Regions from separate parts of the Kitasatospora sp. NPDC048407 genome, predicted to be linked through region 3. Evidence: riboswitches for the same ligand, from Rfam matches in the RefSeq annotation. Region 3 holds a riboswitch; each other region holds the start of a gene.
The links. Region 3 has a riboswitch for cyclic di-AMP ahead of ACGFWJ_RS30340 (M23 family metallopeptidase). Riboswitches for the same ligand answer to the same signal wherever they lie in the genome.
Positions count from the first base shown of each region.

Region 1: it holds a riboswitch for cyclic di-AMP, as region 3 does, so the genes downstream of both, ACGFWJ_RS32080 (NlpC/P60 family protein) here and ACGFWJ_RS30340 (M23 family metallopeptidase) in region 3, are expected to answer to the same signal.
Region 2: it holds a riboswitch for cyclic di-AMP, as region 3 does, so the genes downstream of both, ACGFWJ_RS34715 (peptidoglycan DD-metalloendopeptidase family protein) here and ACGFWJ_RS30340 (M23 family metallopeptidase) in region 3, are expected to answer to the same signal.
Region 4: it holds a riboswitch for cyclic di-AMP, as region 3 does, so the genes downstream of both, ACGFWJ_RS07050 (transglycosylase family protein) here and ACGFWJ_RS30340 (M23 family metallopeptidase) in region 3, are expected to answer to the same signal.

Region 1 is NZ_JBICXW010000026.1:69,255-76,385, forward strand. Features, by position in the region: gene ACGFWJ_RS32065 (carbohydrate kinase family protein) at 1-154, shown strand, start outside; gene ACGFWJ_RS32070 (hypothetical protein) at 157-1,311, opposite strand; gene ACGFWJ_RS32075 (NlpC/P60 family protein) at 1,440-2,480, opposite strand; gene ACGFWJ_RS32080 (NlpC/P60 family protein) at 2,693-3,763, opposite strand; cyclic di-AMP (ydaO/yuaA leader) riboswitch at 3,774-3,926, opposite strand; gene ACGFWJ_RS32085 (NlpC/P60 family protein) at 4,293-5,327, opposite strand; gene ACGFWJ_RS32090 (NYN domain-containing protein) at 5,511-6,815, opposite strand; gene ACGFWJ_RS32095 (hypothetical protein) at 7,120-7,131, opposite strand, start outside.
Region 2 is NZ_JBICXW010000035.1:26,772-33,902, reverse strand. Features, by position in the region: gene ACGFWJ_RS34735 (ATP-dependent Clp protease proteolytic subunit) at 1-560, opposite strand, end outside; gene tig (trigger factor) at 783-2,156, opposite strand; tRNA gene ACGFWJ_RS34725 (tRNA-Pro) at 2,399-2,472, opposite strand; tRNA gene ACGFWJ_RS34720 (tRNA-Gly) at 2,622-2,692, shown strand; gene ACGFWJ_RS34715 (peptidoglycan DD-metalloendopeptidase family protein) at 2,827-3,813, opposite strand; cyclic di-AMP (ydaO/yuaA leader) riboswitch at 3,819-3,973, opposite strand; gene ACGFWJ_RS34710 (hypothetical protein) at 4,344-4,538, opposite strand; gene ACGFWJ_RS34705 (PP2C family protein-serine/threonine phosphatase) at 4,926-6,137, opposite strand; gene ACGFWJ_RS34700 (GNAT family N-acetyltransferase) at 6,304-7,131, shown strand, end outside.
Region 3 is NZ_JBICXW010000022.1:77,814-84,944, forward strand. Features, by position in the region: gene ACGFWJ_RS30325 (TetR-like C-terminal domain-containing protein) at 1-505, opposite strand, end outside; gene ACGFWJ_RS30330 (alpha/beta fold hydrolase) at 505-1,335, opposite strand; gene ACGFWJ_RS30335 (YiaA/YiaB family inner membrane protein) at 1,457-1,747, opposite strand; cyclic di-AMP (ydaO/yuaA leader) riboswitch at 1,964-2,128, shown strand; gene ACGFWJ_RS30340 (M23 family metallopeptidase) at 2,139-2,906, shown strand; gene ACGFWJ_RS30345 (DUF3995 domain-containing protein) at 2,916-3,422, opposite strand; gene ACGFWJ_RS30350 (hypothetical protein) at 3,538-4,350, opposite strand; gene ACGFWJ_RS30355 (GNAT family N-acetyltransferase) at 4,401-4,979, shown strand; gene ACGFWJ_RS30360 (sensor domain-containing protein) at 5,098-5,790, shown strand; gene ACGFWJ_RS30365 (class I SAM-dependent methyltransferase) at 5,925-6,650, shown strand; gene ACGFWJ_RS30370 (MerR family transcriptional regulator) at 6,658-7,044, opposite strand; gene ACGFWJ_RS30375 (MFS transporter) at 7,111-7,131, shown strand, end outside.
Region 4 is NZ_JBICXW010000002.1:370,822-377,952, forward strand. Features, by position in the region: gene ACGFWJ_RS07040 (diiron oxygenase) at 1-392, shown strand, start outside; gene ACGFWJ_RS07045 (CapA family protein) at 509-1,657, shown strand; gene ACGFWJ_RS07050 (transglycosylase family protein) at 1,680-2,822, opposite strand; cyclic di-AMP (ydaO/yuaA leader) riboswitch at 2,826-2,992, opposite strand; gene ACGFWJ_RS07055 (MFS transporter) at 3,390-4,637, shown strand; gene ACGFWJ_RS07060 (MFS transporter) at 4,761-6,182, shown strand; gene ACGFWJ_RS07065 (tyrosine-protein phosphatase) at 6,380-7,087, opposite strand; gene ACGFWJ_RS07070 (hypothetical protein) at 7,124-7,131, opposite strand, start outside.

The sequences.
Region 1 (7,131 bases), on a different contig from region 3:
CGTCTCCGGTTTCCTGCAGCGGCGGCTGGCGGGCCGCCCGGTCGAGGAGTGCATGCGGGCCGGTGCGGCGGCCGGCGCGTTCGCCTGCACCACGGCGGGCACCCACACCGCGTTCCTGGACGCGGCGGGCCTGGAGCGGGCACTGGCCGGCTGAGGTCAGTCCCGCAGGGTGGCCACCGCGGCCGTCCAGTCCTTGGTGAACTCGGCGACGCCGAGGCCGAGTTCGGCCCGGAATGCGCGTTCCAGGCCGCCGGCGCCGTTCTGCCCGACGGCCCGGTAGAGCGCCACCAGCCGGTCCGGCCCGTACCGGTGGGCGATCAAGTCGCAGGCCAGCCAGGACAGTTCGTAGGCCTGCGAGATGCCGGCCGAGCCGGCGGTGAACGCGTCGTCGGTGGGCAGCCCGGTGGGCATCCGCCCGGCCCGGACGTCCTTGGCGAGTTCGGGGACGATCTGCCGGGTGGTCCGCCCGGTGCCCTGGTAGCCGGTGTAGTCGGCGACGCCCTCGGACAGCCACAACGGGGTGCACGCCTTGGTGTCGGCCCGGGTGGCGACGTGAGTGGCCTCGTGGGTCACCACCACCCGGCGGCCGAGCTCGCTGAGCTGCCGGTACGCGTCGGGGTTGACCACGATCCGATCCGCGGGGGTGTGCGTCGGCGCGCCGCCGACCGCCAGGGTGACTGCGGCTATCCCCTGGTACGCGTCTGCGGATACGTCCATCCGGCGGGCGAACTGCTGGACGGTGAGCGGCAGTTCGAGCAGCAGTCGGCCGGGCTTCCAGGGACCCCAGACGCCTTCGACGGTGGGCACCGCACGGTCGGCGAGGGCGGCCAGGTCGGCGAGTTCGCCGTCCTCGCCGAGGCCCAGCGCCAGGCTGTGCCGCCCGGTCGCGGTCCGGACGGTGCCCAGGTCCCAGGGCGCCACCGCGCCGGTGGGCACCTCCCGGAGCACCCGCCAGCCGGCCGGCTCGCGCTGCAGGTCGATCTGCCGTTCCAGCAGCGCCGGGTAGTCGTCCACGCCGGAGATCCGGTAGCCGAGTTCGGCGCCGACGGTCAGCCGTTCGGCGCCGGGCGCGGGTTCGGTGAAGGTGGTCAGCCGCAGCGTGTACTCGGTGAACCGGATCGCGGCGGTACGGGTGAGCAGGTCCCGGTCGGCCTCCTCGGCGCCCGCCGCCGTCGGCAGCCCGGCGGGGTCGCGCCGCAGGATCGCGCCCGCCCGCCGCGACAGCACCTGCGCGACGGCGTCCCGGGCCCCGGACGGCGCGCCCGGCCCGGGCGGGGCGGCGGCCGGTCCGGCGGGCCCGGCGGGGAGCACCCGGGGCAGCGAGAGCTGGGCCGCGCACCCGGCGGCGACCAGCAGCGCGGCCCGCCGGGACGGCGAAGCACCGGCCTGCCGCGGCGCCGGCGCCTGCGGCAGGTCGGTGACCAGGGGCTCGTGCTGGCTCAGACCCGCACCACCGAGTTGACCGGCATCGCGCTGACGCTCTCGTAGCGGACCCGGGCGCCGGGGTGCGGCGCGTGCACGACGACACCGCCGCCGGCGTACATGCCGACGTGGTGCCTGTCCTTGAAGAAGATCACCAGGTCTCCGGGCCGGGCTTCGGCGAGGCTCACCCGCCGGCCGGCCGAGGCCTGCCCCTGCGAGGTCCGCGGCAGGGTCACTCCGGCCTGCCGCCACGCCCAGTACATCAGACCGGAGCAGTCGAACGTGCTGGGCCCGGTGGATCCGTACACGTACGAGGAGCCGATCTTCGAGACGGCCGCGTTCAGCGCGGCGGCGGCGCGGTCGGACGCGGGGGGCTCGTTGCCGAGGTCGAAGCGGTCGGCGCCGCGGGCGGCCCGGGCGTCGTCGTCGTAGGCGAGCCGGTCGCGCTCGGCGGCGGTGAGGTCGCCGAGCAGCTGCCGGGCCCGGGCGAGGCGGGTGCGGACTTCGTCCTTGGCGGCGGCCAGGCGGTGCCGGACCTGTTCCAGTTCGTCGAGTTTGGCCGCGGTCTCCTGACGGCGCTGGTCCAGCCGGCGTTGTCGTTCGCGCAGGTCGCGCAGGGTCTCGTTCTGCCGGGCGGTGGCCTGGCCGAGCGAGCGGGCGCCGGCCAGGTAGGACGCCGGGTCGTTGTCGAGCATCAGCCGCAGCGTGGGATCGAGGCCCTGGGCGCGGTACTGGGCGGCGACCACCGCCCCGAGGTCGGCGCGCAGCCGGTTGAGGTCGTCCTGCCCGGCGGCGACCTGGGTCAGCAGGATGCCGGCCTCGCGCTGCAGCCGTTTCTGCTGTTCCTGGGCGGCGTTGTACTTCTCGGAGGCCTGCTCGGCCTCGTCGTACAGCTGGTCGACCTGCGCCTTGACGTCGGCGCGGTCCGGCGGGTCGGCCGGAGTGGCGGCGGCCGGGGCGACGCCGAGATGGATCACGCCCGTCGCGGCGGCGGTGAGCGCCAGGGCTCGGGCGAGGCGTTGGACACCGGGCAGTGGGGGGCGACGGTGCACTGGCACGTGCGACGACTCCGTTCCTGAGCTCCGGCCTCCGCCGCCGCCCGCGGATCGGACGGCCGTCCGCACGGGGGGCCGGGGCAGAGGTTAGCGAGTCGGACGGATCCAGTCCAAACCCTGACAACTTCGAATATTCGACCGCGAATCGGACACCGGAACGAGGGCGGCCCGGCACCCCCTGTGCGGGGTGCCGGGCCGAAGGCTCCGAGCGGCCGTCAGATCCGGACGATCTTGGTGATCGGCATGACGGTCGCCGACTCGTAGCGGACCTGCGCGCCGGTGTGCGGGGCGTGCACGATCTGCCCGTTTCCGACGTACATGCCGACGTGGTGCTGGTCGCCGTAGTAGATGATCAGGTCACCCGGACGGGCGTTGGCGATGTTGGTGCCGAGGCTGGTGCCGGCACCCGCCTGGGCCTGCGAGGTGCGCGGGATGGAGACACCCGCCTGGGCGTACGCCCACTGCATCAGACCGGAGCAGTCGAAGGTGCTCGGGCCGGCCGCGCCGTAGGAGTACCAGCTGCCCAGCTTGGACAGCGCGGCGTTCATCGCGGCACCCGCGTAGCCGGCCGGCGCCTGCGCCGGCGGGGCGCCGAGGTCGGTGCGGGTGTTGTCGCGGGAGGCGCGCTCGGCCTGGGTGCGGGAGTCGTTCGCGGCCTTGGCCTCGGCCGCCGCGAGATCGTCGCGCTCCTTCTGGGTGAGCGTGTTGAGCAGCTCCTGCGCCTTGGCCAGCTTGGACTGGACGTCTTCCTTGTCGGCCTTGAGGGCCTTCGTGGTGGTGTCCAGTTCGGCGAGCTTCTGCGCGGCCTCCTCGCGCTGCCCGTCGAGCTTGGCCTGCTCGGCCTTGAAGCTCTTGAGCAGGTCGGCCTGGGTGGCGCCGACCGTGTTCAGCGTGCCGGCCTGCCCGAGGAAGCTGTCCGGGTTGCTGGAGAGCATCAGCTGCATGGTCTGCGGCATGCCGCCGTTGCGGTACTGCTCGGCGGCGATCGTCGCCAGGCTGTCCTGGACGGTGGCCACCTGCTCCTGCTGGCGGGCCAGCTGGTCCTGCAGTTGGGTGACCTGCTTCTGCAGGTTCTGCTGCTTCTCGACGGAGGCGTTGAGCGCCTCGGTCTTCACCTCGGCCTGCTCGTTGAGCTGGTCGACCTGCGCCTTGACCTGGTCCTTGGTGGGCGCCGGGTCGGCGTGCGCGCCGGTCTGGGCGGACAGCGCGACGGCGGTGGCGGCAGCGGCAGTGAGAATCGAGACCCGGGCACGGCCGACGGGCTTGGGACGGCGATGGGACGCCACGAAGGCGGACTCCTTCTTCCTCACACCGCCTACCGGGTGAGCTGACGGGTTCGGGCCGGAAGAGACGCCCTACAGCGCCTCACCGGCCGCTCTCGCGGCCGACCTGGCGCCGATTCACCCCGGGGGAACGTGGTTCCCCGGCTCCGTTCGACAGCAACCCCCTCAGGGGTATCCCCGTCGGCGGATCTCGTTCTGGCGATCCACCCGCTGCGTCACGGACTCGGCGGCGACCTCCGCCGTCGCCCCCCTTGGGCGATCGACTCTGCGGTGGTCGAACTATGACCCTAGTAACCGATCCGTGATCCGTTCAAATCCTTGTCGGAAAAAAATCTGAATCTGAGTCAATTTCGATTACGAAACTGACCGAACGTAAGGGATCCGTTGCGCAGTGCGTAGCATTTCCCGCCGTTCACCAGGGAAACGCGACGCCCGGACGTGTTCGAGATCACAGCAGGATCTCGACCCGCCCGGGCGTGTCACGGCGTGTCAATTGTCGCCCCGAGGGGCCTATGTCCGGTTTGTCGGACCGTCAGACCCGACGGATGGTCGAGATCGGCATCGCGTCGACCTTCATGGTCTTCACCACGTCACCGGTGTGCGGCGCGTGCACCACCATGCCGTTGCCGATGTACATGCCGACGTGGTGCCGGTCGCCGTAGTAGACCACCAGGTCACCGGGCTGGGCGTTGTGCCAGTCGGTGCCGACGCTGGCGCCGTAGCTGCCCTGCGCCTGCGAGGTGCGCGGCAGCGACACGCCGGCCTGCGCGTACGCCCACACCATCAGGCCGGAGCAGTCGAAGGTGCTCGGGCCGGTCGCACCCCACACGTACGGCGCACCGCGCTTGTCGAGCGCCCGCTGCACCGCGACCCCGGCGTAGCCGGCGGCCTTCGGCAGGGTGGCCGGGTCGACCCGGTCGGCACTGCGCGAGGCGGCGCCGTCGCCTTGCGTGATCGCCCGCCGGTCGGAGGCGGAGAGCTGGTTGAGCAGGTTCTGCGCCTGCTCCAGCTTGGTCCTGACCTCGTTCTTGGCGTCGTTGAGCGCCTGGGTGGAGTTGTCCAGCTCCTTCAGGACGTCCGCCGCTTCCTGCTTCTGCTGGTTCAGCCGGCGCTGCTGGTCCTGCAGCGACTTCAGGGTCTCGGCCTGGGTGCTGGCCGCCTGGTCGAAGGAGGACGCCTTGTCCAGGTACTTGTCCGGGTCGGCGGAGAGCATCAGCTGCATCGACGGGTCGACGCCCGCGTGCCGGTACTGGTCGCCGGCCACCGCCGCGAGCCCGGAGGACAGCTCGTTCAGCTGGTCCTGGCTGCGGGCCAGCTGGTCCTGCAGCTGGTCGGCCTGCTTGCGGAGCTGGTCGGCCTGCTCCTTGGCGCCGTTGTACTTCTCGGCCGCCTGCTCCTGCTCCTCCATGAGCTTGTCGACCTGCGCCTTGATCTCGTCCTTGTTCGGCTGGGCCGGCGCGGCGTGCGCACTCACCTGGGCCGACAGGGCGACCGCGGTCGCGGCGGCAGCGGTGAGCACGGTCACCCGGGCGCGACTCGGCTGCTTGGGACGGCGGTGGGAGGCCAAGGCGGTGCTCCTTCTTCCTCTGGACTCACCCGTTAGAGCGATAGTCCGGAATATAGGTTTGACGCCAGACCCTAGTGAAGTCCCTGCCTCCGCGTCCACTCCCGGGGGGCTCCCGGATTCACTTCTCCGCCCCTCTTCACCACACCGACACACTCCGGACGCCCCAACACCGCTGAGCGCCCGTCAGCTGCGCGACAGGCGGTTCAGCAGCAGAACCGAGGCCACCGGGCGGGCGCCGGCCTTGCGCACCCCGTCCGCGACCTCCTTGTCGGCGGACACCACCACCACCGGCCGGCCCTGCGGCTCGGCCCGCACCAGGCGGCGGATCAGCTCGTCCGCGGTCTCCCCGGTCCGGCTGAACCGGACCCGGACGCCGCGCGGCGGGGCCATGATCACCGGAACGTCCAGGTCCTGGCCGTCGAACACGCAGGTCACCTCGGCCTGGGTCCGCTGGGCCAGCATCGCCAGACCGCCCAGCAGCCTCAACCGCTGCTGCTCCAGCGGCAGTTGCGGGTAGCCGGTCTTGGTCACGTTGTAGCCGTCCACCACCAGGTGGACCTGCGGGATGGCCAGCAGCTGGTCCAGCAGCGCCGGGTCGTCCTCGGCCAGCCCGCGCCGGGCCACGTCGTGCGGCGAGGCCGAACCGGGCTCCACCGCCTCCACCAGGTCGGCCGGGCGCAGCGCCGTCACCGGCAGCGCCAGCTCCCGCTGCAGGCCCTGCGCGGACTGCAGCACGGTGTCCAGCAGCAGCCGCAGCCGCATGTCCTCGACGCTGCGGCCCTCCCGGGCGGTGCGCCGGCCGGTCTCCACGGCCGCCTCCAGTTCGGCGACCCGGTGCCGCAGCCGGCGGGCCTCGATCTCGGCGGCGCCGCGCTCGGCGGCGGCGGCGGCCCGGGCGGCCTCCAGTTCGGCGGCCAGTCGGCGGCTCTCGGCCTGCGCGCGGCGGGTGTCGGCCTCCAGCGAGCGGACCTTCTTGCGCAGCGAGTCCGCCTCCCGGCGCACCCCTTCGGACTCGGCGCGGTGGCGCTCGAGTTCGGCGCGGGCGGTGGTGCGGGCCTCGGCCAGCTCCTCGTGGAGCTTCTCGGCCAGCCGGGCGGCCTCGGCGGCGACGCCCTCGGCGTCGACCCGTTCGGCCTGTTCCCCGGCCTCCTCGACCAGCCGGGCCCAGCCGGTGGGCCGCACCAGGTAGGCGGCGGCGGCCACGTCCATCGGGTCGGCGGCGGCCGGCACGGTGCCCGCCTCCAGGGCACGCACCAGGTCCGGCTGGCCGAGCCGCAGCCGCTCGGCTATCCGCACCCGGAACGCGGGGTCGGACTCCAGCGCGGCGGCCAGCGCGGTGGCCGCGTACTTGGCCCGCCGGGCGGCGGTGAACTTGGCGTACGGGCGCAGCGCGGCGGGCAGTTCGCCGGCGGCGATGCCGCCGAGCGCGTCGGAGGCGATGCCCACCACCCGGCGGCGCACTCCCTCGGGCAGCGCCCGGCCGGCCATGTCGCCGCCGGCCTCGGTGACCGACCCGGCCTCGGTGACCGACCCGGCCTCGACCGGGCCGATTTCCTCATGGACCGGAGCGTGCGCGGTCCCGTCCGTGCCCGCGGGCGCGTTCGCTGCCTCCGCCACTGTTCTCGGCTCCGATCCTGATCCGGGCGGGCCCCGGCGGGTGCCGGGGGCGTTGGTGTCCGCCGCTGCTTGCAATTGTCCCGTCTACCGTGCCGCACCGACAGCACCCCGCCGACGAGTCCGCCCCGCGCCCCGGTCCGGGGCGCGGACGGGGACGCGGGGCGGTGGAAGCGTGTCAGCCCTGCGC
Region 2 (7,131 bases), on a different contig from region 3:
ATCAGGCCGTACGCCTTGGCCTCCTCCGGGGTGAACCAGCGGTCGCGGTCGGAGTCCGCGGTGACCTGCTCGAAGGTCTGCCCACTGTGGTGGGCGATCATCTCCGACATCCGCTTCTTGGTGCGCAGCAGCTGCTCCGCCTGGATCCGGATGTCGGTGGCGGAGCCGCCGAGGCCCGCGGAGGGCTGGTGCATCAGGATGTTGGCGTTCGGCAGCGAGAAGCGCTTGCCCGGGGTGCCCGCGGTCAGCAGGAACTGACCCATCGACGCGGCCATGCCCATGGCGATGGTCACGACGTCGTTCTTGATGTACTGCATGGTGTCGTAGATCGCCATGCCGGCCGAGATCGAGCCGCCCGGGGAGTTGATGTAGAGAAAGATGTCCTTCTCGGGGTCCGCCGCGAGCAGCAGGAGCTGGGCGGTGATCTTGTTGGCGATGTCGTCGTCGACCTGCTGGCCGAGGAAGATGATGCGCTCGTTGAGCAGCCGGTTGTAGACCTGGTCGCCCAGGCCGCCGCCCACGTCGCCGCCGGCGGCGTGCGGTGCCATCGGGCCAGGCATCTGCATCTGCGGGAACGTCACTTAGCCACCTGCTCAGTCGATCTGCGTGTGTGTCGCTGTCCACCGACCCTAACGCGCAGGCCCGGCCGCTGAATCCCCCACGCAGAACTGTTCGCTGTGAGCGCAGGGTGACTGGGCCCAACGCGAACGGGCCCGGGCACCATGCGGTGCCCGGGCCCGTCCCGGTGCTGCGGTCCGCCGGATTCCCGGCGGTTACGAGGCTCAGGCCTCGGTGGTCTCCTCGGCGGCGGCCTCGGTGACAACCTCTTCCTCATCGTCCTCGAAGGAGACGACCTCACCGTTGGTGTCGGTGACCTTGGCGGCCTCGACAACCAGGGCCAGCGCCTTGCCGCGGGCGACCTCGCCGACCAGGAGCTGGACCTGGCCGCCCTGGACGACCTGCTGGGCGAACTGGTCCGGGGTCAGGCCGGAGCCGGCGGCGCGACGGATGAGGTGCTCGGTGAGCTCCTCCTGGTTGACGCCCAGCTCCTCGTTCTTGACGATCTGGTCCAGCACGAACTGGGTCTTGATGCCCTTCTTCGCCTGGTCCTCGGTCTCCCTGTCGAAGTCCTCGCGGGACTTGTCCTGGGAGGCCAGGTAGGTGTCGAGGGTCATGCCCATCGGCTCCAGCTGGTGGTGCTCCAGGTTGTGCTTGCGGGTGCCGATCTCGTCCGCGAGCAGCTTCTCCGGGTAGTCCATCTCGACCCGGGTGAGCAGCTCGTCGAGGACCTTCTCCTGGGCCTGGGTGGCCTGGTCGAACTCCTTCATCCGCTCGAGGCGCTTGCGGGAGTCCCCGCGCAGCTCCTCCAGGGTGTCGAACTCGCTCGCCAGCTGCGCGAACTCGTCGTCCAGCTCCGGGAGTTCCTTCTCCTGGACGGTGGTCACGGTGACGGTGACCTCGGAGTCCTTGCCGATCTGGGTGCCACCCTTGAGGGTGGTGGTGAAGGTCTTGGCCTCACCGGCGGACAGGCCGACGACGGCCTCGTCGATGCCGTCCAGCAGGCGGCCGGAGCCGATCTCGTAGCTCACGCCGGTGGCGGTGCCGTCCTCCGGCACCTCACCGTCGACCTTGGCCTCCAGGTCGATGACCACGACGTCGCCCTCGGCGGCGGCGCGCTCGACATCCTTCACGGAGCTGAAGCGCTCGCGCAGCTGCTGCAGCGACTTCTCGATGTCCTCGTCGGTGACCTCGACCGGGTCCACCACGACGGCGATCTCGGCGAAGTCCGGCAGGGCGACCTCGGGACGGACGTCGACCTCGGCGGTGAACTTCAGGTCACCGCCGTCGGCCAGGTTCTCGACACCGGCGATGTCGGTGATGTCCGGCTGGCCCAGCACATCGATCTGGCCCTCGTCGACGGCCTGCGTGTAGAAGCGCGGAAGCGCGTCGTTGACGGCCTCCTCCAGCACCGCGCCACGGCCGAAGCGCTGGTCGATGACCCGGTTCGGGATCTTGCCCTTGCGGAAGCCCGGAACGGTGACCTGCTGGTTGATCTTCTTGTACGCCGCGTCGAGGCTGGGCTTGAGCTCCTCGAAGGGCACCTCGACGGTGAGTCGAACCCGGGTCGGGTTCAGAGTCTCGACGGCGCTCTTCACGGTGGGGTCTCCTAGGGGGGCTTGCGGTCAGGGCGATAGGCGGTTGGGGCTGCAATGCTGTCCGTACTACCGCCAGCGGTCCATCCTACCGGTACCACGAAAGTGACTGCGCCCGGCACCGGGTGCACGGCGGAGCAGGGCCGGGGCGGCCGCGCCCCACAACGACAGCGGAGCAGGGCCGGGGCGGCCGCGCCCCACAACGACAACAGGGCCCCGCCCACGGACGAGACCCTGCCGCACGGTCGGGGTGACCGGATTCGAACCGACGGCCTTCCGCTCCCAAAGCGGACGCGCTACCAACCTGCGCCACACCCCGTGGTGCCGAGCAGAAGAGTACACGTCGGGCCGCCTCCGACCGGGGCGATATTCGCGAGCCGACAGCGCGGAAGGAGTGTGCAATCCACCGGCTCGACCAGGTACCCTGATCCAGTCCTCGCCACCGCGACGCGGTGCGGGTACGCCTTTGCGGGTGTAGCTCAATGGTAGAGCCCCAGTCTTCCAAACTGGTCACGCGAGTTCGATTCTCGTCACCCGCTCCGAATGGCCAACGGCCCCGACTGCCAACGCAGTCGGGGCCGTTGCCGTTCTCCGCGGCGCCAGCACGGTTCGCCGGACAGCCCGAAGGCCCCGCGCAGCGGACTGCGCGGGGCCTTCGGGGGTGAGGCGTGGATCAGACGTTGACGCCGTGGGCCGCCAGGTAGGCGACGGGGTCGATGTCGGAGCCGTAGTTCGGGGTGGTGCGGATCTCGAAGTGCAGGTGCGGGCCGGTCACGTTGCCGGTGGCGCCGGAGAGACCGATCTGCTGACCCGCCGTCACGGACTGGCCGGCCGAGACGGAGATCGAGGACAGGTGGGCGTACTGGGCGTACTTGCCGTCGGCCAGCTTGATGACGACCTGGTTGCCGTAGGCACCGCCGTTGCCGGCGGAGACCACGGTGCCGTTGGCGATGGCCTTGAGGCTGGTGCCGGTGGCGACCGGGAAGTCGATGCCGGTGTGGTAGCCGGAGGCCCAGTTGGAGCCGGCGACCTTGTAACCGGTGGTGACCTTGCCCGGCGCCGGGGCGACGTAGGTGGAGCTGTTGCTCGCGGCGGCCGGGACCGCGGTGGGGGCCGTGGTGGCGGTGGTGGCCGTGGTGGCGACCGGGGGCGCCGCCTGCGGGGCCGGGGCCACGGGCTGGGCCTTGACGGTGCCGGTGGTGGCCGGCTTCGCGGTGTCGGCCTTCTTGACGGCGACCTTCGGCGCGGTGGCGGTGTCCGTGGAGGTGGACTTGGCGGCCGGGGCCTGCGCGGGGGCGGCGGCCTGGCCGTTGATGGCCAGCTTCTGGCCCGGGAAGATCAGGTCGGGGTTGCCACCGACCACGGAGCGGTTGTCCTGGTACAGCTTCTGCCAGCCACCGTCGACGTGCTGCGCGGCGGCGATCTTGGACAGGGTGTCGCCGGAGGCGACCCGGTAGCTGTGCGGGGCGGCGGCCTGGTCGGCGACGGGGGTGGCGTCCACCGAGACCGTGGACGGGCGGCTGCCGGCCTGCTCGGTGGCGGTGTGCGCGGAGGCGGCGGTGACCGGGAGGCCGATCGCGGCGCCGGCCACACCGGTGGCGATGGCGATCCGGGCGATGGTGGCCAGGCTCGGCTTGCGGTGCTTGCCCTGAGCGGACATGAAGGCGTTCCTCTCCGACGCCTGCGAGGTGAGCTGTCGGGTTCGGGCGAGAGTTGCCCGGCCGCAGGGACTGCGGCTTCACCCCGAGCCGTTCCCGGTGGTTTCCGGGCCCGGCGACTTACCTGTGGTTCCCCCGCTCCTGCCGTGGCGTGGTATCTGGTCGGCACCGGACGACGGCAGGACTAGGCGTTCCGTCCGGTGGCCCGCCCGGTCACTGGCCGGGCTGCGGAGGAAGCAAATCCCACGGCCCGTGAGGCTGGCAAACGCCGATCGGCCCCGCTCCCTGGATCGGGAAGGGGCTGACGATCCACCAGGTCACGCTGTGCCGACACCACGCTGCGGTGCGCGTACGCGATCATGACAGTGCGCGTACGAACCCCGCACGGTGGGCGACTTCGGCCACCGTGCGCGTTCGGGCGCGGACCTGGCGTGACGTCGCGGGTGAGCCTGGTCACCGTGGGCAGGCCGAATGGACGGCGCGGGGGTGTCTCCCGCCCGTCGTGGCGTGCCGCCGGGGAGCCGACAGGCCGTCAGCCCGCGATCGACGCGATGGCCTTGGAGACCGAGGTGAGGAACTGCTGGATCGGGCCAGCCATGGTCGACTGGCTCAGCATGAAGCCGAACAGGGCGGCGACGATGGCGTGCCCGGTCTTCAGCTGCTTGTTGCGAATGAAGATCGCGACGATGATGCCGAACAGGACAAGCGCGGAGACGGAGAAGGCCACCGGGACTCACTTCCTCGATTCATGGCGGGGGTTCGGTGGAAGCCGGCGTTGGCTCCCAGGCGGAAACCGGCCCCTGCCCCCCGTGTCCCCACCACTCCATCCGGACTCAGTGTGGTCGCTCGTGCTGAGTGCGTAAAGGACTTGCCCGGTCGCTCGGTGCCCGAACCCGCCTGGCAGGACTGATTTTCGCCGACCGCGACGATAGCGGACGGGTTCTGACACCCCGTCGGCGGGCGGTGGTCCGTGCTGGCCTGCGCGGCAAACCGGCAGGCAGATCCAACATCGCCGCCCGGCTCGGGCCGCGAACCGGAATTGGCCGAAGATCAACGTCCGGGTTTGACACTCCGTGGACACTCCGCGCTCACCGCGTCTGCACCGGACGGAGGTTCAGCGGCGCCAGACCAGCAGCACCGCGCGGTCGTCGTTGACGTGCTTGGCGACGGTGTCGATCAGCCGGACCGCGGAGCCTGGCCGGATCGACCCCGGGGCGGTGGCGACCAGCCGGTCGGCCTCGCCCATCAGCCGGTCCATGCCCTCGGCGAGGTCGCGGCCGGGGATCTCCACCATGCCGTCGGTGCACAGCATCAGGACGTCGCCGGGGCCGAGGGTGCCGCGCACCCCCTCGAACTTGGCCTCGTCGTAGACGCCGAGCAGCGGGCCCTCGGCCTCCTTGACCTCCCAGTACCCGGCGCCCGCGAGGCGGTGCATGCCGGGCAGGTGCCCCGCGGAGAGCAGTTCGTACTCGCCGGTGTCCAGGTCGACCACCAGATGGACGGCGGTGGCGAAGCCCTCCGCCCAGTCCTGCCGCAGCAGGTAGCCGTTGGCGGCGGGCAGGAAGTCGTGGGCGGGCAGCGAGCCGAGCAGGCCGCCGAAGGCGCCGGAGAGCAGCAGGGCGCGGCTGCCGGCATCCATGCCCTTGCCGGAGACGTCGGCGAGGACGGCTTCCAGCATCCGTCCGCCGGGGCCGGTGCGGGCGGCGACCATGAAGTCGCCGGAGAAGGACTGGCCGCCGGCCGGGCGCAGCGCGGTGTCGGTGTGCCAGCCGTCGGGCAGTTCCGGGACCCGGCCCTGGATCCGGATCCGCTCGCGCAGGTCGAACAGCATGGTGGAGCCGCCGCGCCAGGGCACGCCGATCCGGCGGCGGAACTGGGCGACCAGCAGTCCGGCGACGCCGACCGCGCCGACCACCAGCGCGGAGCCGGGGGTGACGCCGTGGGTGTAGGTCTCCGGCTGCGCGCTGGCGACGCGTTCGCCGGTGTGCACCAGGGATTCGGTGATCAGTCCGGCGGCGGCGACGGCGTACAGCAGCACCAGGGTGCCGGGGCGCAGCAGCAGCGCGCCGGCCAGCACGGGCAGCACCAGGGCGGTGGGCGGGGCCCAGTCGGGAAGCAGGATGTTCAGCAGGACCAGGACGGGCACGGCGAGGGCGAGGGCGGCGAACGCCCACCAGTCGACGCCGTCGCCGCGGAAGTAGTCGACTCCGGTGCGGCGCACCCTGCGCCTGGCCCGGTACAGCGCAGCGCGCAGCCGGGCCGTCACGGGCTCGCGGGACGGTCCGCCGTCCCGGCCCGTCGCTCTGGGGCGCGCTCTGCCGACCATGGGGACCGACTGTATCCACCGCCGGTGCGCGCGTCGACGGCCCGGTGGCACCGAGTGCAACGGGAGGGGCACGCTCCGGTGGGTTTCGGCCGCCCGGGAGGCCGGCTACGGCATGGGCGCGACAAATCGGTCGCACGGTTCCGGATCGGGTGGTAGGCAGGGGCTCATGACGATTCGACACCCCGATCTGACCATCCGGCCGTTGCGCGCCGAGGAGTGGGAGACCTGGTACAGCACCCTTGACGTGGCCTTCGGCGGCGGCGGGGAGGCTCCCGCCGAACGCGCGCTGTGGCACGAGTTGACCGAGGTGGAGCGTTCGCTGGCGATCTGCGAGGGCGAGCGCATCGTCGGCGGCTGCTCGGCGTTCAGCTTCCGGCTGGTCGTGCCGGGCGGAGCGGTGGTCCCGGCGGCGGGCGTGACGATGGTGGGCGTGCTGCCCACCCATCGGCGCCGGGGCGCGCTGACCGCCATGATGCGCCGTCAGCTGGCCGACGTACATGCGGCCGGGGAGGCGCTGGCGGTGCTGACGGCGTCCGAGCCGGTGATCTACGGGCGGTTCGGCTACGGGCAGGGCACCCGCAAGGCGGTCATATCGATGATCCGCGGCCGGGTGAAGGTGCACACGCCGGAGCGCCGCGGCGAGCTGGTGCTGCGGCTGGCCGATCCGGGGGCCGAACTGGCCCGCTGCGAGGAGCTGTACGACCGTCTGGCCACTCGCCGCCCGGGCACCCTGGTGCGGCAGCCGGGCTGGGACAAGCTGCCGGTGCTGGACGCGCCGGAGTCCCGCAGCGGCTTCTCCCCGCTGCAGTCGGTGGTGGCGGAGGATCCGGAGACCGGTGAGCTGCTCGGCTACGCCCGGTACGCGGTGAAGGACGACTGGAACGATCGTGGCGCGGCCGGCGTGGTCCGGGTCCGCGCGGTGCAGGCGGAGCAGCCCTGGGTGTACGCCCGGCTGTGGGAGTTCCTGCTTGACCTCGACCTCACCGAGCGGGTG
Region 3 (7,131 bases):
CCGGCCCCTCGGCGAGCTGGAACGCCCCCGCCGTGGTCAACGAGGCGTACCCGTGGGCCATGGCCCGCAGGGTGCGCGCGGCGTGCACCGCCTCGGAGCCCTCCAGGCCGTACCCGCGCAGGACGGCGAACAGCACGTTCACCAGCCGCTCGCCCGCCGCCATGAGCTCCGGGTCGGGCTCGGGCGCCTGCGGCAGCGCGGCGTAGCGACGGGGGAACCGGGTGGCGTACCCGGCGTACGCGGCGAGCAGGGCGGCGACCGCCTCGTCGCGCGAGTGGCCGAGGACGGCGGCGGCCAGGTGGTCGGTCAGGTCGTCGAGGGTGCGGACGGCGACCAGGCGGCGCAGCTCGGCCAGGCCCCCGGGGACGTGCTTGTACAGCGACGGGGTGGCGACCCCCGCCTTGGCGGCGACGGCGGCCAGCGTGAGCGTCTCGGCGCCCTGGGCGTCGATCAGGTCGAGGGCGTGGTCCACCACCGCGGTGGGGGAGAGTCCGGCGCGGGCCATCAGCGGGCGACCTCGTTCAGCTCGTTCAGGAAAGGGAGCAGGGCGTCGGCGACGGCCTGGGGGTAGCCGGCCATCGGGTAGTGGCCGCCGTTCTCGATCATCACCTTACGGCCGCGCAGCGCGGCGGCCTGCCGGTCGGCGATCAGCTCGGGGTTCGGGAAATCGGGGTCCTTGCTGCCCATCAGCACCAGCGCGGGCACGTCGACGGCCTCGCACCAGCCGACCGGCGCGGAGTCCCCCGTGAGGTAGCCGCGCAGCGCGGCCTTCCGGGCGGGCTCGCGCAGCATCTCGGCGAGGCCGGCCCGGTAGGCGTCGAAGTCGGCGGGCCGCGCGGTCGGGTAGTAGAACTTCTGCATCGAGCTCCACAGGCCGGGGAACGCGGTGACCAGCGGGGCGGCCAGGCCGAACAGGGCCTTCTGGAAGGCGTTCAGCGGGAGGTTCTCGATGAAGGCGTCGATCAGCACCACCCCGGCGGTCCGCCCGGGGGCGAGCTCGGCCGCGCGGACCACGGTGGCGCCGGTGTAGGAGTTGCCGGCCAGGACGGCGCCGCGCAGGTCGAGGTGGTCGAGCAGGGCGACCAGGTCGTCGGCGATCGCGGCGGGGGAGTAGTCGGTGAACCCGGTGGAGGACTCGCCGAGGCCGCGCAGGTCCATGGTGATCACCCGGTGCCCGGCGGCGGTCAGCAGCGGTGCGAGGTGCCGGTAGGTGGCGCGCTTGTCGAGCATGCCGGGCAGCAGGACGACCGGGACGCCGGTGCCGGGGGTGTCGTCGTAGGCGATCCGGCCGCCGGGGACGTCGACGTACCGGGTGGTGCCGAGGGTGCTGTTCATCGCGGGCCTCCTGGGCGGGCGTTGCGGTGCGCCGGGCGCTGGAGGCCCGGCCGACTGCCGATAGCCATAAAGCTAAGGCTAATAGCCTTAGCCGTCAAGCCGTGGAGGCCGGCCGGATCGGTCAGATCCCCTCCACCTTGAACGGGTCGTGCTCGGCGAGCAGCTTGTCCAGCCGGGCCTGGTCCACCCGGCTGGTGATCGCGCCCTCGTCCTGGCGGTCCCGGATCACCTTGGCCAGCGTGAACGCGGAAGTGATCTCGTACAGCAGCCCGACGGCGAGGAAGGCGCGCATCCAGGCGCTCACCGGCAGGTAGGCGATCCCGAGCGAGAGCGCGGCGGTGGCCAGTCCGAAGGAGACGGCGGCCTGGGCGAAGTAGGCGGCGGTGGTCCGGTGCGGCACGGTTGCGGTCATGGCATCAGGGTCGCGCCGGCCCGGAGGCGTGGCGTGAGTACGGATACTCAACCACTCGGTCACAATCCGTCAGGTTGGCCCTGGTGAACCGTCACAAATCACCCATAGGGCGTCAGGAAATCTTCGCTGTCTCGTGGTAGCGGCTTGGAATCATGGGGTCCATAGGATTAACGTTTGATAACGCAGCGCGGTCGGCAACGCCGTAACCATGCGGCACCGTGCGCCACGCCTAATCCACTTGGGCACACCCTTCGGGGCGTCCCAGGAGCCGGGGAACCACGTTTCCACCGGGGTGAATCGGGACGGCCCTGGGCTCGACCGTAGGAGACCTTCCACCTCCGAACCCGTCAGCTAACCCGGTCGGCGGCAGGGAAGGAAGGAGCACGCCCCCGTGGCGTCGACCTACACCGAGAGCACCGGCACCCAGTTGCTCGACCACCCGGTCGAGCCGGAAGCCGCCCGGCACCGGCTGCCCCGTCAGTCCCGCGCCGGCGCGCCCCTGCTGGGCGTCACCGCGATGACCGCCGCGCTCGGCGCCACCGCACTCGGCGCCGCCCCCGCGCAGGCCGCCGCCCCGGTGCCCGTCACCGCCGCGGACGAAGCCTCCGACGGCCTCCTCGCCGGCGACCCCGGGCTCGCCCTCGCCGCCCGCATCCAGCAGCAGGCCGACGGCCAGCGCACCGCCGCCGACGAATCCGCCCGGCTGGCCGCCGCGCAGGAGGCCGAGGCCAAGCGGGCCGCCCAGCAGGCCGAGGCCGAGCAGGCCGCGCACACCCTGCCGGTGGCCGGCTACCAGCTGACCGCGCACTTCGCCCAGTCCGGCGCGCACTGGGCGCACCTGCACACCGGCCTGGACTTCGCCGCCCGCACCGGCACCCCCGTCGCCGCCGTCGCCGGAGGCACCGTCACCTCGGCGGGCTGGTCCGGCCCCTACGGCTACCGGGTCATCCAGACCCTGCCCGACGGCACCGAACTCTGGTACTGCCACCTCTCCCGGATCGCCACCGCCTCCGGCCAGGTCGCCCCCGGCACCGTGCTCGGCGCGGTCGGCGCCACCGGCAACGTCACCGGCCCGCACCTGCACCTGGAGGTCCGCCCCGGCGGCGGCGCCCCGATCGACCCGCTGCCCTGGCTCCAGCAGCGCGGCCTGCAGCCGTAGTTCTTCCGCTCATCGACGGCCGCCGCGCTCGGGCAGGAGCCGCCGGCCGAACACCGCGCAGCCGAACAGCAGCCCGCCGGCCAGGAAGAACGGCTCGTACAGCACGGTCGCGAAGCGGGCCATCGCGTCCAGCTCCGCCACCGAGCGGTGACCCGCCGCCAGCGCCAGCCAGTCCGGCACGGAGGGCGCGGCGTGCACGATCAGCAGCACCGCCGTGCCCCGGGCCGCCCACAGCAGCCCGCGGGCCGGCAGCCGCTCGCCCCACGGCCGTATCAGCGCCAGGGCCAGCGCCGCGGCCACCGCGCACAGCGGTATCGCGATGATGTCGATCACCAGCAGCGGCGTGTTGTCCAGCACCGACAGCCCGCCCGGCAGACCGGCCCGGCCGCCCAGCAGCCAGTACAGGTGCACCAGGGCGAAGACGGCCGACCAGAGCGCGGCGGCCTGCGCGGCGATCCGACGGAACGGCGGGCGCAGGCCGACGGAGGTGGCGCCGGCCGGAGTCACGATGTCCATGGCTCCACCCTGGCCCGGCGGCCCCGCCCCGCGGATCGTCCGGACGGCCAGGACCGATGGATCATCAGGACGATTCCGGGGTCCTCCGATCGGCGGACCCGGCGGGCCGAAACCCTCAGTACACCTCGGGGGCCAGCTCCGGGTACTCCTCCAGCAGCAGCCGGGCCAGCCCGGGCACCGTCCACTCGCCGCACAGGTCGATCGCGGCCTGCGCCACCGCCTCCTCGAAGTCCTCGAACTCCCCGGAGAGCTCGTCCGGCATCGGCAGGCCCCGGGCGTTCAGCTCGGCCAGGTTGCGGTAGCTGCGCCGCATCAGGCCGTGCTCCAGCAGCCGTCGCGCCCCGTCCGTGGACACCCCGACCAGCAGCGCCCGCTCCGGGCCCCAGCCACCGTCCGGATCCACCCCCGGCACCCGCTCGTACGCGGCGAAGCGCTCCTCGACGTCCAGCGCCCGGAAGTCCTCCAGCCATCCCCGCACCTGGTCGAGGTCGTCCACCGGCACGCCGTCCGCGCGCAGCAGCAGCGTGTACAGGCGCGGCCAGGTCAGCAGGTCGGACCGGCGCAGCAGCGAGTCCACCAGCACCTGGCCCTGCCAGTCGGCCTCCTCGCGCAGCTTCTCCAGCCGCTTGGCGTTCAGCCGCCGCGCCGCCCGCTGACGTTCGATCAGCAGCCGCACCGCCGCCGGGTACGCCCAGGCGTCGCCGTCCGGCTGGACGTACAGGTGCAGCTGCTCGTACAGCAGGTGCTCCAGCACCGGCGAGGACAGCTCCGGGAAACCGTCGTGCAGCCGGGCGCCGCCCAGCTCCAGCAGGGTCAGTACGGTCCGCACCGCCGGTTCGGGTACCGCCTCCAAACCCTCCTCGGCCGCCCAGTCCAGCAGGTCGGCGGCACGGGTACGGGGGAGCAGGTGCAGGTCTTCGTCGTCCACCCCGGTACGTTAACCGGTCCGCGCGGGGCCGACCGGTAGGGTCGAGTCCCATGCAGACCGTCCGGTTGACCGGCCCCCGGCTCACGCTGCGGGAGTACCACCACACCCCGGAGGAAGTCGCCGCGCTGCACGCCCTCCACGGCGACCCCCGGGTGATCCGGCATCTCCCGTTCGACGCGGCCGACTTCGAGGAATGCGCCGACCAGATCGAGCTCTACCTCGACGAGGCCGAGGCCGAGCCGCGGCAGCACTACCGGCTGGCCGTCGACGACCCGGCGGGCGAACCGATCGGCCAGGGCGCCCTCACCCGCGACGGCGAACACGCCGCCCAGCTCGGCTGCGTACTGCGGCACGACACCTGGGGCCGCGGCTACGCGGGGGAGGTCACCGCGCTGCTGTGCGCGCTCGGCTTCGACACCCTCGGCCTGCACCGGCTGTTCGCCCGCACCGACCCCGACAACCCGGCCGCCGCCCGGGTGCTGACCAGGGCCGGCTTCCGGTACGAGGGCCGGATCCGCGCCGAGTCGCACTGGGACGGCAGCTGGCACGACGCACTCCAGTACTCGCTGCTCGCCCCCGAGTGGCGGGCCGTCCAACTCGCCGCCCCCGCCCTGCGACCCGGGGGTTAACCCCACCATCGATCGGGAAGCAGACCTCATTCCGGAACCCCGGCCCGGTACGGCACCTTGGAGTAGTGCCCGACGCCGCCGACCGGCGGCACCGCCCCGACCACCCGAAGGACCGCGGATGTCCACCGCTGCGTACCGTGCCTCCACCGGCGACCACTCCACCCGGCCCGGGTTCTGGCGCGCCCCGTTCTCCCGGGCCGCCTTCCGGGAGCTCGGCTTCGCGCTCAGCGGCCTCCCGATCGCCGTGCTCGGCTTCTCCCTCGTCATCGCGCTGTTCAGCTCCGGTATCGGGCTCGCCGTCACCGCGCTCGGCCTGCCCGTGCTCGCCCTGGTGACCATCACCGGCCGCGGCTTCGGCGCCCTCGAACGCCACCGGATACGCACTCTGCTCGGCCTCGACCTGCCCGCCCCGGCCCCGGTGAAGGTCCAGCGGGAGGGCATCTGGGGCCTGATTACCGCCCGGCTCGGCGACGGGGCGGGCTGGCGGGGCGCGCTGTACCAGTTCGTCATGTTCCCCTGGGTGGTCTTCAGCTTCACGGTCTCGCTGGTCTTCTTCGTCGTCGGCTGGGCGCTGCTGCTGTTCCCCGCCTACCAGTGGGTGTGGCCCCACTACACCGACTGGAACGGCTACCGGGTCGCCAACTGGACGGATTCGAACGGCGCCCAGCACGTCTACGAGCTCGTCTCGCCGTACCAGATCGGCGCCGTCAGCCTGCTCGGCCTGCTGTTCGTCCTGCTCACCCCGCAGCTGATCCGCGCCCTCAACGGCGCCAACCGGCTCGCCGCCCGCGGCCTGCTGGCCGACCGCTGACCGTGCGCCGCTGAACATGCACCACCCCCCGGGCCCGTGGTCGGATGACTGCGGGCCCGGGCCGCACCCCGGGCCCGTCGAACGTCCGGAGGGACGGAGGACCGCCGATGTGCCCGGTCAGCAGCGCCCGTTCCGTGAACCGCCCCGTAGACCGCCCCGGGCACCGCCGGGCGCCGGCCGCCGGGCCCGTGCTGATCACCTCCCGGCCGCTCGACGAGTACTGCGCCTACCTCGGCCTCACCCGCGCCGACCTGAGCCGCCTGCCCGGCCCGCTGCTGGACTGCCCAGGCGGCGCCGCCGCGTTCGCCGCCGAGGCCCGGACGCTGGGCTGCGAGGTGGTCGCCGTTGACCCCGGCTACGCGCTCGGCCCCCGCCGGCTCGCCGAACTGGCCGCCGTCGGCCACGACACCATGGCCGGCGCCATCCGCCGCGACCCGGCCCACCACCTTCCCCGCGGCCGGCACGGCCGGCGCCGCCCCGACAAGTACCTGCGCAGCTGGGAGCGGGCCCGCCGCCTGTTCGCCGCCGACGCCGCCGCCCACCCCGGGCACTACGTGGCCGCGGCGCTGCCCCGGCTCCCGTTCGCCGACGGCAGCTTCGCCCTCACCCTCAGCTCCTACCTGCTGTTCGCCTACCCGGCGCTGTTCACCCCCGCCGACCAGTTCCGCGCCCTGCGCGAACTCGCCCGGGTCACCGCCCCCGACGGCGAAGTCCGGATCTTCCCGCTCTACGACCACACCGGCAGCCTCAGCCCGCACCTCACCGAGCTCCGCGCTGCCCTCCGCCACCACCGGATCGCCAGCCGCGTCCTGACCACCACCCCGCCCCACCGCATCCTGGCCCTGACCCCGGCCCGGTGACCGCCCCTCAGCAGGAGTCGGCCGGGGCGGGCGCGTCCCGCAGCGAGCGCACCGCCCGCAGGTAGGCGCCCACCGCGTCCCGGCTGCGGGACAGGCACTCCACCCGCTCGGTGAGCTGCCGGTGCTCGTGCTCCAGCGCCGCCAGCGTCTCCGGGGTGGCGCCCCGGACGTGGTACTGGCCGCTGGTCAGGCAGGGCAGCACGTCCCGGATGGTGCGGGTGGACAGCCCCGAGTCCAGCAGCGAACGGATCTGCCGGACGCGTTCCACCAGCGCCTCGTCGTACTCCCGGTAGCCGTTCGCCGAACGCCCCGGCTTCAACAGGCCCTGCTCCTCGTAGTAGCGCAGCAGCCGGGGCGAGGCCCCCGCGCGGCCCGCCAGTTCGCCGATCCGCATCCGCGTCTCCCGTCCACCGGAAAGGACTTGACCTTCACATCGATGTGAGGGTTCGAGGATAGCGGCATGACCGCGACCCACACCGAA
Region 4 (7,131 bases), on a different contig from region 3:
TGGACGCCTTCCAGCGCGAAATGATGAACGACGACACCGTCCAGCCGCTCACCCGGCAGGTCTCCCGGATCCACGTCATCGAAGAGTCCCGGCACATCACCTACGCCCGCGAGGAACTCGTCCGCAAGCGGCTCGGGCCGCTGCAACGGCGGTGGGAACAGCTGTTCCTCGGCGTGGTCATCTACTACGCCACCACCGCGCTGATCCACCCCCGGCTCTACGCCGCCGTCGGCATCGACCCGAAGATCGGCAAGGCCGTCGCCCGGGCCAACCCGCACTGGCGCACCACCAAGACAGAAATGGCGCAGAAGGTGATCGGCGTGCTGGACCGGGCCGGACTGGTCGGCCGCGCCAACCGCTGGCTGCTGCGCGCGGCCGGAGTGATCGCCTGAGCGGTTCGACGGCGGATCAGGTCGCACAGTTGTGATCATTTGGTGGCGAGATGGGCTTCCGGTGATCGAGTGGCGCGGATACAGTGCGACGCAGCGAACGATCCGGGGGAATCACCATGCGCCGCGCACCACTCACCACCGCTGCCGCCGTCCTGCTGCTCACCGCCGTCGCCGGATGCGGCGGATCGACGCCATCCGGGGGCGGCGGGACGACGGCCGCCGCCCCCGCCGGGGACTCCGCCGGAGGTGCAACGTCCGGCAGCCCGGGAACGACGGGTGCTCCGAGCACGGGTTCGGGCGACAACGCGCCGAGCGGCGCCGCCGGCAGCATCACCGTGGCCTTCGCGGGCGACGTCCACTTCGAGGGCCGGACCGGCTCCCGGCTGACCGCCCCCGCCGGCGAGACCGCGCTCGGGCCGATCGCCAAGACCCTGTCCGCCGCCGACCTGGCGGTGCTCAACCTGGAGACCGCGATCACCGGCCGCGGCAAGCCCGAGCCCAAGACCTACACGTTCCGCACCAGCCCCAAGGCGCTCACCGCGCTCAAGGACGCCGGGATAGACGTGCTCTCCCAGGCCAACAACCACGCCGTCGACTTCGGCGCCGACGGCCTCGCCGACACCCTCGCCGCCAAGGCCAACTCCCCGATTCCGCTGATCGGCATCGGTAAGGACACGGCCGAAGCCTTCGCGCCCCACATCGCCGACGTGCGCGGAACAAAGGTCGCCGTCCTGGCGGCGAGCCAGGTCGACGAAATCACCAACCAGAAGTGGCGGGCCGGCGAGCACAAGGCCGGCATCGCCTCCGCGTTCGACGAGAAGGCCCTGCTGCGCGCCGTCACCGAGGCCAAGGCGCAGGCGCCCGTGGTGCTGGTCTACCTGCACTGGGGCGAGGAAGGCGTGGCCTGCCCGACCGCCGCGCAGACCGCACTCGCCAAGAAGCTCGCCACGGCCGGCGCCACCGCCGTGGTCGGCACCCACGCCCACACCATGCTCGGCGCGGGCATGCTCGGGAACACCTACGTGGCGTACGGCTTCGGCAACTTCCTCTGGTACGGCACCTCGAACTACACCGCTTCCGACGAGACCGGCGTCACCACACTCACCATCAGCACCGACGGACGCGTCACCGGAGAAACCTTCACCCCCGCCCACATCGACGGCCGCGGCGTGCCCGTCCCGCAGACCGGCAGCGCGGCGAAGGCCGCCCAGCAGCGCCGCGACGGCCTGCGCGGCTGCACCGGACTGGCCGCCGTCCCGAAGTGACGGCGGCTCGACCGGGCGGCCGTCAGCCCAGGTTCAGCACCTGGCCCGGGTGGATCAGGTCCGGGTTCTCGCCCACCACCTGCTGGTTGCTCTGGTAGAGACCGCTCCAGCCGCCGTTCAGCTCGTGGCTGCGGGCGATCTTCGCCAGCGTGTCGCCCGGGCCGACGGTGTACGGCTGCGGGGACGGGGTCGCGGCGGACGGGGATTCGGCGGGCGCGGGCGCGCTGCCGGGCGTGGAGGCGCTCGGGGGCGGCGTGGTGGTGGCCGGGTCGGGGGTGGTGGGCTGCTGGGTGCCGCCGTTGCCGTGGCTGTCCTGACCCTGGCCCTGGTCGTTGCCGTGGCCTGTGCCGTTGCCGTTCTCGGCGCCGTTCCCGTTTCCGTTGCCGTTCTGGTTGTCGGACGGTGTGGTCGGGGTCGGGCTCGGGTCGGTCGACGGCGCAGTCGGCGTAGTCGGAGCGGTCGGAGCGGTCGGGGTGGCCGGGCTCTCCGGGGTGGGGGCCGGGGACGGCGTGGCCGCAGGCGGCTGGGGGTGCGTCAGCTGTATGTAGCGCTCGTACAGGCTCTGGTGGCTGGTCCAGAACCAACCGCCGTTCTTCTCGTACCAGTACACGTGGTACACCGGGTCGTAGCCGGGCAGGCCGGAGAACACCGGAGTGGCGTTCTGCGGGGCGACGGTGCCGTCCGAGGCGGTGTTGACGGCGGCGATGCCGCGGGCGCCGCGCAGCGCACCCGATTCGTCCGCCGAGTCGTTGTTGTCCACCACGCCGGGGGCGCTGACCGTGCGCAGGCCCGCCGTGTCGGCGCAGGACACCCATGGCTGCGGGCCCTCGGTGGCCAGGATCCGTTCGGCGACCGCGATCTGCTGGCTGCGGGTGGCTCCGCTGGGCAGCTCGGCGTACCGGGTACCGCCGTAGTCGATCCAGCGCTGGGCGGTGATCTGGAGGCCGCCGTACAGGCCGTTGCCCGAGTCGGAACTCCAGTTGCCGCCGCTCTCGCAGTCGGCGACCCGGTCCCAGACCGTGCTGGGGGCGGCCTGCGCACCCGTCACGGCGAGCAGGGGCAGGGCGAGGCCGACGCCGGCGACGCCGGCTGCGGCGATCGCCCGCTCGGCGGCTTTCTCCGCCTGGCTCTGCCGACGGTGGCGCCCGGAACCCGTGAAGAGCATGCCAGATCCTCTCCGCACGCCTGCGAGGTGAGCTGTCGGGTTCGGACCGGAGGGAGGCCCGGCCGCCGTGTGCCGGCGGGAGCCGGTGCGGAGGCTTCACCCCTAGCCGTGGGGGCGGCGACGTACCTGGTTCCCCCGTCCCTGTCCAAGGGTTGTGGTGGTCGACCCGGCAACGCGGCGGACAGGGTTCGGCGTTGCCGCGTGCGGGGCCCGGCGGTGCGGGCCGGACCGAGCCTAATCACTCGAACGGAGCAATCACAAGCTCATCGCGGCCGTATTACGGCCGAGTTGCGCTGCCCGGGCGGTCGGGCGGTCGGGTGATCCGGCGGTCCGATGGTCGGGTGCGAAAGTCTGGCCGATCGGTGGGATTGGGGGAGCGGGGGGAGGGAAGGCGGACGGTCCCGCTTGGGCCTTGGAAGCTGAATTGTCATCAAATGCCGTGGAATTAAAGCGAGTTGAGCGATATCCGGGCATTGCAGGCGTTGCGGATAAATCGCGCGACAGCTGCTTCGGGAGCTTCCTACCATCGCGGTGATCGCTGTTCCCCGACCCGCTGTGGAGGTGCCCGTGGCTGTGCTGATTCCCGAAGTACTCCGGGTGGAGCGCCAGTTCGCCCGTCTGTTCGTCGGCCAGTCGCTGTCCGTCCTGGGCGACAGGGTGTCGTTCGTCGCGCTGCCGTTCGCCGTGCTGTCGATCGGCGGGTCGGCCGCCGATGTCGGCCTGGTGGCTTCGGCGGGCCTGCTGCCGGTGCTGGTGTTCATGCTGATCGGCGGCGTGTGGGCGGACCGGATGCCAAGACAGCGGATCATGCTGGCCTCCGATCTGGTGCGGTGCGTGGTCCAGGCGGCCGTCGCGGTGTTGCTGCTCACCGGGACGGCCCGGGTCGGGGTGCTGGCACTGCTGATGGTGGTGTTCGGGGTGGCGGACGCGTTCTTCCTGCCCGCCTCCACCGGGCTGATCCCGCTGCTGGTGTCCGGTGAACGGCTGGGCGAGGCCAATGCCTTGCGCGGGCTCGTCCACTCGGTGGGGTTGGTGATCGGCCCGGTGCTGGCCGGCGCGCTGGTCGCCCTTGCCGGGCCCGGCGGTGCCCTGATGGTGGATGCCGCGAGCTTCGCGGCCAGCGCCGCCGTGCTGGCGAGACTCGGTGCGGTGGGCGGGCGGGCCAGTGCGGAGCAGGCCGAGCGACTCGGGTTCCTGGCCGAACTCCGGGTCGGCTGGCGGCAGGTGCGAGAACGGGCCTGGGTGTGGTCGGGCATGCTCGCGATCGCGGTGTACCACGTGGTGGTGTTGCCCTCGGTGTTCGTGCTCGGCCCGGTCCTGGCGGACCGCGAGTGGGGCGGGGCCGGCGCCTGGGCCGTGGTGGTCACCGCCTTCGGCCTCGGCTCGATCGTCGGAGACGTCTGCGCCTACCGCCTGAAACCGGCCCGGCCGATGGCGGTGGCGGCCGTCGGGATGGCGATTGCCTCCTGCCAGGCGCTGATCATCGGATCCGGTGCTCCGGTCGCGGTGATCGCCCTGCTGGAGGCCTGCACCGGAGTCGGCGTCTCGCTCTGCTTCGTGCTGTGGGAGACCTCACTCCAGGTGCACATACCCGAGCAGGTGCTGTCGCGGGTCAGCTCCTACGACCACCTGATCTCGGTGGCGCTGATGCCACTCGGCCTGGTGCTCGCAGGCCCGCTCGCGGACGGGATCGGCGTGCACCGAACGCTGTTCGGCATGACCGCGCTGGGAGTGCCCGCCGCCCTCCTCCTGCTCGCGCTGCCGGCCGTCCGGAAGCTGCCCGCACGACCACAGGTGGACGCACCTATCCAGTAATCCATGAAAGAGTGGAATAGGCTCGTCGTGCACGCCGCGCGGTCAACGCCGGCGGAGCACCGCACCACGCACCACGTTCCACGCACCACGTTCCACGCATCACGCACCACCCGGGAGCCGTCCATGTCCGTCGAGGCCCAGCGCCCGCTGCCACCCCGGGCAGCCGCGCCGACCACTGCTCCGCCCGCCATCCCGGCCGGCGGGCCCGGTGGCCGCCCGATCCGGCTCGGGCTGCGCGCCAACCTCGCGCAGTTCGGCCTGCTGGTGGCGGTCAACGCCCTGGTCGGGGGCATGCTCGGGCAGGAGCGGACGGTTCTGCCGCTGCTCGCCGACAAGGTCTTCCACCTGTCCGCCTACACGGGTGCGCTGACGTACATCCTGGCGTTCGGCGCGACCAAGGCGGTCACCAACTTCTTCGCCGGCACCCTCTCCGACCGGTACGGGCGCAGGCCGGTGCTGATCGCGGGCTGGCTGGTGGCCCTGCCGATACCGGCGATGCTGGCCTGGGGCCCGACCTGGGGCTGGATCGTCGCGGCGAACGTGCTGCTGGGCATCAACCAGGGCCTCACCTGGTCCACCACGGTGATCATGAAGATCGACCTGGTCGGCCCGGCCCGGCGCGGCCTCGCGATGGGCCTGAACGAGGCGGCGGGCTACCTCGCGGTGGCCGTCACCGCGACCGGCACCGGCGCCATTGCCGCCCACTGGGGTCTGCGCCCACAGCCGTTCCTGCTCGGCGCGGCCTACGTCGCGCTCGGCTTGGGCCTGACGGTCGCCGCCGTCCGGGAGACGCGCGAGCACGCCCGGGCGGAGGCCGCCGCCCATGCGGTCACCACAAGCACGGCACTGGAGGGAGCGGCCGGCGGGGCCTCGCCGGAGGGTACGGTCGCTGCCATGCCGGAGGATGCGGCCACTGCCCGCGCGAACGCCGGTGGCGACGACCAGGCGGCGCTCAGCACCGCCCGAATAGCGCGCACCACCAGCCTCGGAGACCGGGCGCTGTCCAGCGCCAGCTGGGCCGGTATGGTCAACAACCTCAACGACGCCCTCGCCTGGGGCATCTTTCCGCTGCTGTACGCCGCGCACGGTCTGGAGATCGGCCGGATCGGCATCCTGGCCGCGCTCTACCCGGCCGTCTGGGGCGCGGGGCAGATGCTCACCGGCTGGTGGTCCGACCGGATCGGCCGCAAGCACCTGATCACCGCGGGCATGCTGCTGCAGGCCGCCGCCCTCGGCCTGGTCGCGGTCGGGACGACCTTCCCCGTGTGGGCCGCCGCCCAGGCACTGCTGGGTGCGGGCACCGCCCTGGTCTACCCGACGCTGCTGGCCGTCATCGGCGACGTCGCCCACCCCGCATGGCGGGCGCGCGCCGTCGGCGTCTACCGGCTGTGGCGTGACGGCGGCTTCGCGGTCGGAGCGCTGGTGGCGGGCATCCTCGCCGACGCCTACGGCGTGACCACCGCGATCTGGGCGGTCGCCGCGCTGACCGCAGTGGCCGGCGTCACCGTGGCGGTGCGGATGTACGAGACGCACCCGCGCAACTGATCAGCCGCCGGCGGTTGTCGCCGGCGGTGGCGAGGGGCGGCAATCCCGGGGTCATGGCACCGGGGTCGCAGTCAGAGGACGAGCGATGCGATGCCGTGCGGGTGTCGGGCAGCGTGGGGAACGGAGGAGGTTCAGGCGGAACAGGATGCTGCGGCGGGTGCGTCGCGGCAGGCCGGTGCGACGGTGCCGGGAAGGCCCTACGGGCAGGCCGTGGGGTGGAACTCCGTGCGCAGGGAGGCGAGTTCGGAGGTTCGAGCGCCGTGGGCGCGCAGGTGCTCCTCGAGCGTGCCGTGGTGGGAGCGGACGGAGATCAGGGCGCGGCGCAGGTGGACGGCCGCGACCGGGCGGCCGGCGTGGCCGGGGACGTCGGGGTCGTGGGCGGTGAGTCCCAGTGCCGCGTTGGAACGCAGGAAGTCGGAGAGGATCTCCGGCTCCCCGGCGCCCAGCAGCGACTGCACCAGCGCGACCACCACGCCGGTGCGGTCCTTGCCGGACGCGCAGTGCACCAGGACGGCCCGGCGCTCGGCGGCCAGCAAGGTCCGGACGAGCGCGGCGGCCGGGCGTCCGGCGAGCTCGGCCATCAGCGGGTACAGCTCGGCCTGCTCCTCGGGCCAGCGCTGCTCGGCGAAGACGGGGACGTGCAGGTGCCGGATGCCGCTGTCGCCGAGCGCATCCGGGCGGGCGGTGACCTCCGGCGTGCTGCGCAGGTCGAGGACGGTGCGCACACCGAGGCCGAGCAGCGTCCGGGCGCCGTCGGGCGTCAACTGGTCCAGCGCACCGGAGCGGTAAAGGATGCCGTGGGGCAGTGCCCCGAGCCCGCCCGCGTCCCGGAAGTTGCGCACCCCGGGAAGGGCGGTCCCGTCCGCTTCCGCTGCCATCGGTTCGTCCGCGATCACGCCGGCCATCCTAGGCGGCCCCGGGGGCGCCGGCCCACGGCACTCCTAGGTGG